Linked DNA regions of Methylorubrum populi. Each later gene encodes a partner of the first gene's protein in a complex. Links are inferred from orthologs where the notes say so. Each region holds a gene or a part of one and is shown on either strand. Other genes may lie near its edges.

What was found. The genes of interacting proteins can lie anywhere in the genome.
Region 2: the proteins of MPPM_RS09020 (region 1) and MPPM_RS02570 are in contact, whole or in part, in a solved structure (PDB 1A0O), measured with the Escherichia coli proteins. The link is inferred for Methylorubrum populi from one-to-one orthologs.

Annotation. Positions count from the first base shown.
Region 1 is NZ_AP014809.1:1,961,896-1,967,453, forward strand. What follows is about bases 1,634-4,956. They hold MPPM_RS09020 (hybrid sensor histidine kinase/response regulator), read right to left. Parts: upstream 4,582-4,956; coding sequence 1,834-4,581; downstream 1,634-1,833. Other genes in these bases: MPPM_RS09015 (chemotaxis protein CheW), read right to left, coding at 1,634-1,801; chpT (histidine phosphotransferase ChpT), read right to left, coding at 4,792-4,956. Outside these bases: MPPM_RS09005 (protein-glutamate methylesterase/protein-glutamine glutaminase), read right to left, coding at 1-787; MPPM_RS09010 (response regulator), read right to left, coding at 865-1,302; more of MPPM_RS09015, read right to left, coding at 1,322-1,633; more of chpT, read right to left, coding at 4,957-5,532. UniProt on the Escherichia coli protein: Involved in the transmission of sensory signals from the chemoreceptors to the flagellar motors. CheA is autophosphorylated; it can transfer its phosphate group to either CheB or CheY.
Region 2 is NZ_AP014809.1:563,026-568,077, forward strand. Bases 831-3,647 are described here. They hold MPPM_RS02570 (response regulator), read right to left. Parts: upstream 2,523-3,647; coding sequence 2,139-2,522; downstream 831-2,138. Other genes in these bases: MPPM_RS02555 (EAL domain-containing protein), read left to right, coding at 831-926; MPPM_RS02560 (hypothetical protein), read right to left, coding at 974-1,201; MPPM_RS02565 (protein phosphatase CheZ), read right to left, coding at 1,403-1,939; MPPM_RS02575 (bifunctional riboflavin kinase/FAD synthetase), read left to right, coding at 2,827-3,647. In the rest of the region: more of MPPM_RS02555, read left to right, coding at 1-830; more of MPPM_RS02575, read left to right, coding at 3,648-3,834; MPPM_RS02580 (2-hydroxyacid dehydrogenase), read right to left, coding at 3,916-4,920. UniProt on the Escherichia coli protein: Involved in the transmission of sensory signals from the chemoreceptors to the flagellar motors.

The DNA.
Region 1 (5,558 bases):
AGATGCGGCCGGGCTGCACCCGCTCGTCGGCCTTGCCCTCGGCCGCCGGCAGGCCGACCCGGGCACCGAGATGCTCGGCGAACACGGCGGTGAAGACCGGCGGCATGTGCTGCACGATCAGCACCGGCAGGCGCCGGAGCGTGGCCGCGCCGATCTTTTCCAGCACCTCGCCGACCGCCCGCGGGCCGCCGGTGGAGGAGCCGATCAGCAGGGCGCGGGGCGGGACCACGGTGCGGGGCTTCGGGCGCAGCGTCACCGTGCCGGACAGGCGCGAGACCGCCGGGGCGGCGGGCGCGGCGGAGGTGGCCGCCTCGACCGCGGTCGGGGCCGGCCGGCGCCGGGCGCGGGCCGCACCGAACACCCGGATGCGCTCGAGCAGATCGTTGCGGAAGCCGTCCGAGGTGGTGACGCCGCGGTTGCTCTCTGGCTTGGGAATGTAATCGACCGCGCCGAGGGACAGGCAGCGCAGGGAGATGTCGGCGTTGCGCTGGGTCAGCGTCGACATCATCACGACCTGGATGCCCGGCTGCTTGGCCAGCATCAGGGGCAGGGCCTGGATGCCGTCGAGTTCCGGCATCTCGATGTCGAGGAGCACGACGTCGGGGTTGCAGCGGGCCAGCGCGTCCACGGCGGCGCGGCCGTTGGGGGCGGTGGCGACCACCTCGTGGCCCGCCTCGCTGAGCCAGCGGGACACGAGCCCGCGCACCACGGCCGAATCGTCGGCGACCAGCACCTTGATCGGGCTGCGCGCCGCGGAAGCTTGTGCGACGGCCGGGAATGCCGACATGGGGGGACTCGTTTCCGCGGAGCGAGAGGGGGCGGGGACCTCGCGGTCCCCGAGGATCAAGAAGGCCCGGGGAGGGATCAGGCGGCTTCGGAGGAGCGCGTCGCGAAACCGACCTGGTCGAGCTTGGCGATCATGATCTCCCGGTCGAAGGGCTTCATGATGTACTCGTCGGCGCCCGCATGCAGGGCCCGGGCGATGGCGCCGACGTCGTTCTCGGTGGTGCAGAACAGGACCTTGGGCCGGTCGCCGAGGGGCGCCTGCCGCAGGTGCCGCAGCACCTCGTAGCCGTCCATGTTCGGCATGTTCCAGTCGAGCAGGATCACCGTCGGCATCGCCTCCGCGCACATGGCCAGAGCGGTGGCGCCGTCCTCGGTGTCGCGGACGGTGAAGTCGAGGGTCTCGAGGATGCGGCGGGCAACCTTGCGGATCACCGCCGAGTCATCGACGATCAGGGCCGTCTTCGCCACGTCCTTGGTCGCGCTTTTGGTCGGGTTCTGGGCCGAGCTGGTCATCATGGGCGCATCCCTCTCGGCTTCAGGCAACCTGCGACTCGCGGGCGTCGCCGAAGGCGAGCAGCGCATCGACGTCGAGGATGACGAGAAGGCGTCCGTCGAGGCGGTGGACGCCCAGCGAGATATCGCGCCAGCGCGCATCGAGGTTGATCGGAACCGGCTCCTGCGTGTCGGCGCCGAGCTTCAGCACCTCGCCGACGCCGTCGACGATGAGGGCGAAGGTTTCGCCGGACTGCTCCAGGCCGATCGCCATCTCGGCCGCGCCCGCCTCGCGCCCCGGAATGCCGAGGCGGCGGCGCAGGCACAGGGCCGTCACGACCCGCCCGCGCAGGTTCAGGAGGCCGACGATCTCCTTGGGCGCCAGCGGCACCGGGGTGATGCCGGCGGGCACGAACACGTCGTGCACCCGGTCGATGGTGAGCCCGAACATGGTCTCGCCGACGAAGACGGTGACGTAGTCGGTGGTGTCGGTGGGAACGGCGTTGCCGTTGGCGGCCTGCATGGCGGCGTGTCCTCTTCCGGTCCGTTCTGGTCTCAGGCCGCGGCGCGGGCGGCGGGTTCGGCGGCGGCCTCGCCGATCTCGGCGAGGGCCGCGAGCAGGCCGCTGCGGTCGAACTTGGCGACGAGGTCGCTGATCGCGAGGCGGCGTGCCTGCTCGATGGCGTCGGCAGCGACCGTGCCGGTCAGTGCCACCACCGGCATCTCGGCCAGCCGTCCGCCGCTCTTGCGCATGGCGGCCACGAGGTCGAAGCCGCTGCGGCCGGGCATGTCGAGATCGCTGACCACGAGGTCGATGCCGGCATTGCCCTTGAGCAGGCCCATCGCCTCGTCGGCGGAGGCGGCGGTCGTCACGCCGTAGCCCGCCGCCTTGAGCACGGGGGTGAGCATGTCGCGGAAGAAGGCCGAGTCGTCCACGAGCAGGAGCGAGGGCGCCTTCACCACCGTCTTGCGCGGGCCGCGCGCCCAGTCGTCGTAGGCGAGCGGCAGGAAGTGGGCGATGTTGATGATGTCGGTTGCCCGGCCCCGCAGCACCGCCGAGCCGATCAGGTCGGAGCGGTCGGCCGAGATCTCGATGTCGAGGCGCTCCTCGACGATGTCGACGATTTCGTCGACCACGAGGCCCATCGCCCGGTCGCCGTCGGAGAACACGACGAGCGCCTGGTTGCCCTCGGAGCGGATCACGATGCCCGGATCAGCCGGCACCAGCGGCATCAGACGGCCGCGGTACTGGATCAGCGGGCGCCCGCCGAGATGCTCGATCTTCGAGGCGTCAATCTCCTCGAGGCGGGTGACGAGGGAGAGCGGCACCGCCTTGAAGCCGCCCGCGCCGCCCTTGAACACGAGGAGCGTCGCCTTGGCATCGCCGGCCTCGGTCTCCTCGACCTCGGTCTCCGTCGCGGCGCCGGACTGCGCGCTCTGGCCGACCAGCTTGGCCACGCCGTTGGGGTCGACGATCAGCACAACGGCGCCGTCGCCGAGGATCGTGTTGCCGGCAAAGAGCGGGATGTGGCGCAGTTTGGACGACATCGGCTTCACGACGATCTCTTCCGTGTGGAAGACCTCGTCCACGAGGACGCCGAAGCGCTGCCGCCCGACCTGGGCCACCACCACGAAGCCGGACTCGACGAGTTCGCCCTCCTCGACAGTCGCCTGCCCACGCATCAGCCCGTCGAGGGTGACGATCGGCAGGAGCCGCTCGCGCAGCCGCAGCACCGGCGCGCCGTGGATGCGCTCGATCGAGTTCGCGCTCTTGTTCTCGCCCTTGGGGTCGACCCGGACCAGTTCGAGCACCGCGATCTGCGGCACGGCGTAGCGCTGCTCGCCGGCCTTGACGATCAGCGCCGAGACGATGGCGAGCGTCAGCGGGATCTTGATGGTGAAGGTCGTACCCTTGCCGAGCTCCGTGGCGATGTCGACCACGCCGCCGATGGTCTCGATGTTGGTCTTGACCACGTCCATGCCGACGCCGCGGCCGGAGACCGAGGTGATCGCCTTGGCGGTGGAGAAGCCGGCGTGGAAGATGAACTTCGCGACCTGCGCGTCGGTCATCCGCTCGATGTCGGCGGCGGGCGCGAAGTTGCGCTCGATCGCCTTCTTGCGGATCGCGGCGAGGTCGAGGCCCTTGCCGTCATCGGCGATCTCGATCGTGATCGTGCCGCCCTCGTGATAGGCCGAGAGGCGGATCGAGCCGCGGGCCGGCTTGCCGGCCTTGATGCGCTCGTTGGTGGACTCGATGCCGTGATCGGCCGAGTTGCGCACCATGTGGGTCAGCGGGTCCTTGATGACGTCGAGGACCTGCCGGTCGAGTTCGGTCTCGGCGCCCGACATCACGAGGTCGATGCCCTTGCCGAGTTCGGCCGAGAGGTCGCGCACGACGCGGGGCAGCTTCTGCCACGCGTTGCCGATCGGCTGCATGCGCGTCTTCATCACGCCTTCCTGCAGCTCGGCGGTGACGTGGCTGAGACGCTGCAGCGGGACCTTGTAGCCGGAATCCTCGTGACGGCGGGCGATCTCGAGGAGCTGGTTGCGGGTCAGCACCAGCTCCGAGACCATCGTCATCAGGTGCTCGATGGTGTCGACGTTCACGCGGATCGTCTGCACCTTGGCGGCCACGGCGCTCTCGCCGCCCTCCGCGGCGGCCGCCGAGGGCGTGGCGGCGGGACGCTCGGCGGCCTGGACGGGCGCTGCCGGCTCGGGCGCGCTCTCGAAGGCAGGCGCGGGCGCTTCGACGACCGGCGCGGGCGCTTCGGCCACCGGCGCGGCGGAGAAGTCATCGGGGCCGGGCGCCTCCATGAAGGCGCGCTCCAGCTCCTCCAGCGAGACTTCACCGGGCTTGAGTTCCCGCTCGACGATCGGCGGCAGTTCGGGCAGGGGCGGCGGAGCGGCGACGGGGCTGGGGGCGGGGGCCTCCTCGGAGGCCATCTGCTCGAGGGCGCCGATCAGGTCGGCATCGGCCCCGGCGGGCTCGGAGCCGGTGGCTTCGAGGTCGGCGAGGATCGCCTTGAGGCGGTCGAGGGTGGCGAGGATCAGCGTGACCGAGGCGCCGCTGACGGGATACCCGTCGCGGAAGCGCCCCATCAGGGTCTCCGCGGCGTGGGCCAGCGCTTCCAGCCGCGGCAGGCCGAGGAAGCCGCAGGTGCCCTTGATGGTGTGGACGAGCCGGAAGATGTTGCGCAGGATCTGCTGGTTGTTGGGGTCCTGCTCGAAACGGACAAGCTCCGCATCGACCGTGTCCAGATGCTCGGCGCTCTCGACCAGAAACTCGCGAAGCAGATCGTCCATGGGGGGTACTCGTCTACGCGCACTAAGGGACGTGCGACGAGCACTCTCGCCTTGGAAAGTTAGTGAAGCGTTGAAGGCGGGCCCGGCTTCACAATTGTTTTTAGGAAGAAACGGGAAGAATTTGAGCGCAGGCGCCCGCTTCCCGGCGTGGGGCCTCCGGTGTGAGATCCCGGGCGTGAGATCCCTGGTCTGAGACCGCAGCCGCGCGCCTCAGGCGAGCTGCGTGTCCGGCGGGGCGCTGTCGGAGGGACGGTCGTTCTCGAGGCTCGGGGCCGGGGCGCCCGGCAGCCCCACCGCGGCCTCGGTGGGCGCGGCGGTGACCGTCACCTCGTCGCCCTGGATCGCGAACCGCACGTCCATTGCCGCCGCGCGCGCGACGAGGCCGGCATAGAAGGGCAGGATGCCGTGGGCATCGACGCTGCCGCCCTCGGGCGTGCCGGCGATCAGCGCCTCGACATGGGGCGGGATGCGCGCGTGGCTGCCCTTGGCGCGCAGGACGAAGCGTGGGGCGTCGCCGTCGCCGGTCACCGCCACGTCGATCACGCCGCCGCGGGGAATCGCGCTCGAGGCGATCACCACGAGGTTGAGCAGGAGCTTGACCTTGTTCTTCGGAAACAGGGCCTGGGGCGCGCTCCAGGTGATCTGCGTCTTCTCGTCGGCGAACATCGCCCGCGACACCTTCTCGGCGTCGGCCAGATCGATCGAGGCGCCGGCCGAGCCCGCCGCGCCGAAGGCGATGCGGGCGAACTGCACGCGGGCCGAGGCAGTGCGCGCGCTCTTGCGGATCAGTTCGAGCGCGAATTCGCGCATCGAGGGATCGTTGTCGTCCTCGAGCACTTCGAGGCCGTTCACGATCGCGCCGATCGGGCTGATCACGTCGTGGCACACGCGCGAGCACAGCAGGGCCGAGAGGTCGAGGGCGTCGAGGGTGAGGCTGCTGGTACCGCTCATACTACCGCTCATGGCGCGCTCCGTTC
Region 2 (5,052 bases), 1.4 Mb from region 1 along the record:
AACCGGTATCGACGCCGATGCGGCTCGTTCCGCGCACGACCCCTCCGGTTGCCCGCCCCTCCGATCCGTTCGTGACGGCCGGCGACGAGACAGCGCTGATCGACGCGTTCGACGGCGAGGGACTGGAAGTGTACCTGCAGCCGGTCGTCACCCTGCCGCAGCGCAAGGTCGTGGCCTACGAGGCCCTGGCGCGGCTCACGGTCGGCGACGCGGTCTACACGCCGGAAACCTTCCTGCCGGTACTGGAGCGCCACGGCCGCACTACGGCTCTCGACCGGCGCATGCTCCAGCGCGTCGCCACCATCGCGCGCCATCTCCAGGGGCGCGGCAGCCCCGCCTCGGTCAGCTACAGCCTCACGCCGCACTCGCTGTTCGAGCCCGGATTCCTGCGCTCCCTCGGCCGCCTCGTCAGCGAGGGGCCGGAACTCGCCGGTCGCGTGGTGATCGCCCTGCCGCAGGCGAGCTGGCGCAGCCTCGATGCCGAGCAGGCGGCCCTTCTGGCGGGGCTGCGCGGACGGATCGGCTTCGTGATGGATCGCCCGATCGACCTGCGCTTCGACCCGAACGCCCTGGCCGAGCGCGGCATCGCCCAGGTCAAGGTCGCCGCCGCGCTGCTGCTGCGCCCGCTCGACCGCGCGGCGATGCCCGACATCGCGCTGGAGGATCTGGTGGCCTCCCTCGGCCGCGTCGGCATCCGGCTGGTCGCGACGGGCGTCGAATCCGAGACCGAGGTGCCCGACCTCATCGATCTCGACGTGCCGCTGGCGCAGGGCGGCGTGTTCGCCGCGCCCCGCGCGGTGCGGGCAGAAGTGCTCTCGGCCTCACCCGATGCGGCGCCGCCTCCGCCGCCGCCCTCGCCCGATCCGCCCCCCAGCCCGCCGCCGCAGCGCCGCCCCTTCCGGGACTTCCTGCGCCGAGCTGGATGAGTTCAATGGATGGTCGTCTCAGGCGGACGACGTCGGTGAGGCAGCGGTCAGGCCCCGGCGGCCTCGCGCTCAAGCCGCTTGCGCAGGCGCGTGGCACCGTAGACCTGCGCGAGGCGCTGGCGCGCCGCGGAGATCGGAGGCGCCTCGCGCTCGGCGCGGGCGGCGGCGATCACCAGCAGTGTCGTCGCGATGGAATGGTGCAGCTGCCCCTGTGCGCGGACGCGGTCGAGGGCATCACCGGATGCGCGATCCGGCGGCAGATCGAAATTCGCCATGGTCCAGCCCCTGCGGCGGTCCCGATACGGGTTCCGCCTCCTTCATCGGGGAGGACCTTGACAGTTTTTCGCAGGCGCGATGTTCGGATCAAGGCAGCTTGGCCGTAAGCGCAAGACGGTTTCCGCCTTCGCCCCAAGCTCGGGTTCAGACGTCCAATGGCTGAGCCCACCCGGCTCCGCGCCGCTCCGGCGAAGGCCGGATCAGGCGAACAGCGCGTCGATCGCGTCCTGCGCCGTTGCCGGTCCGCCCATCTGCGGGCCGTTGAGCAGCAGCGACTCGTTCCGCTTGCGACGGTCGGCTTCCGTCTCGTCGATGCCGGCAGCGTCGCGGGCCTTCACCGCGGCGCTGAAGCGGGCGAGCCGGCCCTCGAGCTGGCTCATCGCCTCCGCCACCTTGGCGATGCGCTGTCCGGTGATGTCCTGGAACGTGCACGCCTCGAAGATGTCGTAGATCTTCGCCTCGACCGCGTCGCGGTAGCCCTTTCCGTCGGGCAGCGCCAGGATGGCTTCGGCCGTGTTCATGATCGAGTTGGTCGCGCCCGCGGTCGCCGCCACCACCTCGCTCAGCTCCTCGTGGACCATCGGCAGACGGTCGCGCGTCAACTCGTTGGCCCGGAGGAGCGCGATCGCGTCCCGCAAGCTGGCGATGTAGTCGGCGATGTCGAGGAGTTCCTTCACCATGGCCGAGGGATTTGAATTCTGCGACCGGCCGTCGCGTGCCGTGAGCGTCATTCTCATGGTCGATCTCTTGGGCGATGACTCGCGACGTTCTGTTTTCGACCCGCTCGAGGCCGGCCGCCGCGGGGGCGACCGTTCATCCGGCGTGCGGCCCGGCGACACCATATTCGGGGCCGGCGCACGCCACGTCCTCGTGCCACTCCCGTCCGCCGACCCGTTTCCTGTGTGTCAGAGGAGACCTCGTCGGCGGCTCGAGCGATCAGGCTCCGCAGACCGCCTCGATCTTCGACTTCAGGGTCGCGGCGTTGAAGGGCTTGACGATGTAGTTGTTCACGCCGGCCTTCTTGGCGGCGATGACGTTCTCGGTCTTCGACTCGGCGGTGACCATGATAAACGGCGTGGTGCGCAGGCCCTCGTCGGCGCGGACATGGCGCAGAAGCTCGTAGCCGGTCATCGGCTCCATGTTCCAATCCGAGATGACGAGGCCGTACTTGCGGCCCTTCAGGCGCGCGAGAGCGGCGGTACCGTCGGAGGCATCATCCACATCCTCGAAGCCGAGCTGCTTGAGGAGGTTGCGGATGATGCGCACCATGGTCTGGTAGTCGTCGACCACCAGGATAGGCATGCTGAGGTCGAGGGCCATATGACGTGTGCTCCGTGTGTCCCTGATCGTTACTGGCGGCGCGCGGCCCTCTCGAGCGATCAACGTCGCATCGACGCGTGCGAGCGGAGCTGCCTTCCGTCCGACGAACAATAGACGGCCCGCATTGCGAAGCGGTTAATCCGGGCTCCCGTCCGATTCGCTTGACCGGGCAGACTGATTTCGCCAAGTCTCCGGCCCCGCGCGGTGGGGGCGAACCGCAACGGCCGCACCGGTGCCCTCCGTCGAGATGTCCGTCTCGATTGACCCGTCAGACCCGACAAAACACATCCGATCGCAGGAGCCGATGCCCTCAGGCGACGAGAACGCCGTGCCGTCCGCCGGGACCGGCCTTCCCCCGAAGCGCTTCACGGTCTGCCGTGAGGACGACCCTGTGCCGCCGGCCCTCGCCGGTGCCGTCGCCGCGCTCGGCAATTTCGACGGCGTGCATCGCGGCCACCGGACGCTGATCGCGACGGTGCGTGAGGAGGCCGGATCGCGTCCCGCCGCCGTGCTGACCTTCGAGCCGCATCCACGCGCCTTCTTCGCGCCCGACCAGCCGATGTTCCGGCTCACCGGCCCGCGGGCCAAGGAAATCGTCTTCGCGCGGCTCGGGCTCGACGGCCTAATCGTCCGGCGCTTCGACGCGCGTCTCGCCGGCACCGGCGCGCGCGACTTCGTGGAGGGCTGGCTGCGCGACGAGCTCGGCCTGTCCGGCGTCGTGATCGGCCACGACTTCCATTTCGGCCGTGGGCGGGAGGGCTCGCCCGGGATCCTCGCCGAACTCTGCGCCGAGGCCGGCCTGTCCTGCCGCATCGTTCCGGCGGTGTCGGCCGAACCCGGCGACGCGCCGATCTCCTCGAGCGCGATCCGCGCCGCCCTCGCCGCCGGCGACGTCGCGCGCGCCAACGATCTTCTCGGCTATCGCTGGTTCGTGCTGGCGCCGGTGCGTCACGGCGACAAGCGCGGACGCACCCTCGGCTACCCCACCGCCAACCTCGCCCTCGATGCCTGCGGACTGGCCCACGGCATCTACGCGGTGCGGGTGCGCCTCGCCGACGGCAGCCTCCATGACGGCGTGGCGAGCTACGGCCGCCGCCCGACCTTCGACGACGGAGCGCCGCTCCTCGAAGTGCACCTGTTCGACTTCAAGGGCGACCTCTACGGACAGGAAGTCGCCGTCGAGCTGCTGGCCTATCTGCGCGGCGAAGAGAGGTTTTCGAGCGCAGAGGCGCTGATCGCACAGATGGATGTCGATTCGGCCCGAGCCCGGGCCGCGATCCAAACGGATCGCGTGCCGTCGATGCTGGGCTGACCACGGTTGCGGCCTCCCTGCTCGAAGGGAGGCGCGACCTGGGTGACGCCCCCGATACGGCGCCGGGCTCGCCCGATGCTCTCAGAGCATGCTCGGGAGGATCCGGTCCGGCGGGCGGTGGCCATCCATGAAGGTCTTGATGTTGATGATGACCTTCTCGCCCATGTCGGTGCGGCTCTCGTGGGTCGCCGAGCCCATATGCGGCAGGAGCACAACCTTGCCGGTACGGGCGAGCCGCACGAGGCGCGGGCTCACCGCCGGCTCCTGCTCGAACACGTCGAGGCCGGCCGCCGAGATCTCGCCGCCCTCGATCAGGCGCGCGAGCGCGTTCTCGTCGATCACCTCGCCGCGGGCGGTGTTGACGACGATCGCCTCGGGCTTGAGCAGCTTGAGGCGGCGGGCCGAGAGCAGGTGGTAGGTTGCCGGCGTGTGCGGACAGTTGACCGAAACGATGTCCACCCGCGCCAGCATCTGGTCGAGGGATTCCCAGTAGGTCGCATCGAGCGATTCCTCGATATGCGTCGGGACCCGGCGGCGGTTGTGATAGTGGATCGACAGGCCGAACGCCTTGGCCCGGCGGGCGAGCGCCTGGCCGATCCGGCCCATGCCGACGATGCCGAGGCGCTTGCCCGTGATGCGCCGGCCGAGCATCCAGGTCGGCGACCAGCCCGTCGTCCAATCATCGTCGGGGATGATGCGCGCGCCCTCCGCGATCCGGCGGGCCACCGCCAGGATCAGCGCCATGGTCATGTCGGCGGTGTCCTCGGTCAGAACGCCCGGCGTGTTGGTGACCGTGATGCCCCGCTCAAGAGCCGCGGCGACGTCGATGTGATCGACGCCGTTGCCGAAATTGGCGATGAGCCGCAGGTTCGGCCCGGCCTGGGCGAGGAGGCCGGAATTGATTTCGTCGGTTACCGTCGGCACCAGTACGTCCGCCTCGCGGATCGCGGCAGCGAGCGCCTCCTGCGAGAGCGGCGCGTCATCGTGATTGAGGCGTGTGTCGAACAACTCGCGCATGCGCGTCTCGACCGCGTCCGGCAGGCGCCGGGTGACGACCACCAGCGGCTTGCGCTTCAACGACGACATGTTCCCTCCCGACGAGGCCGGCCCGCTTTCCCGTGCCTGCGCCTGAGCCTTTCCCGGCTGTGCCGCGAAGGGCCGGCTTACGCTCCCTTAACCATGACGCGGCCAGATGGAGCGAAGGCGGACCGGGCACCC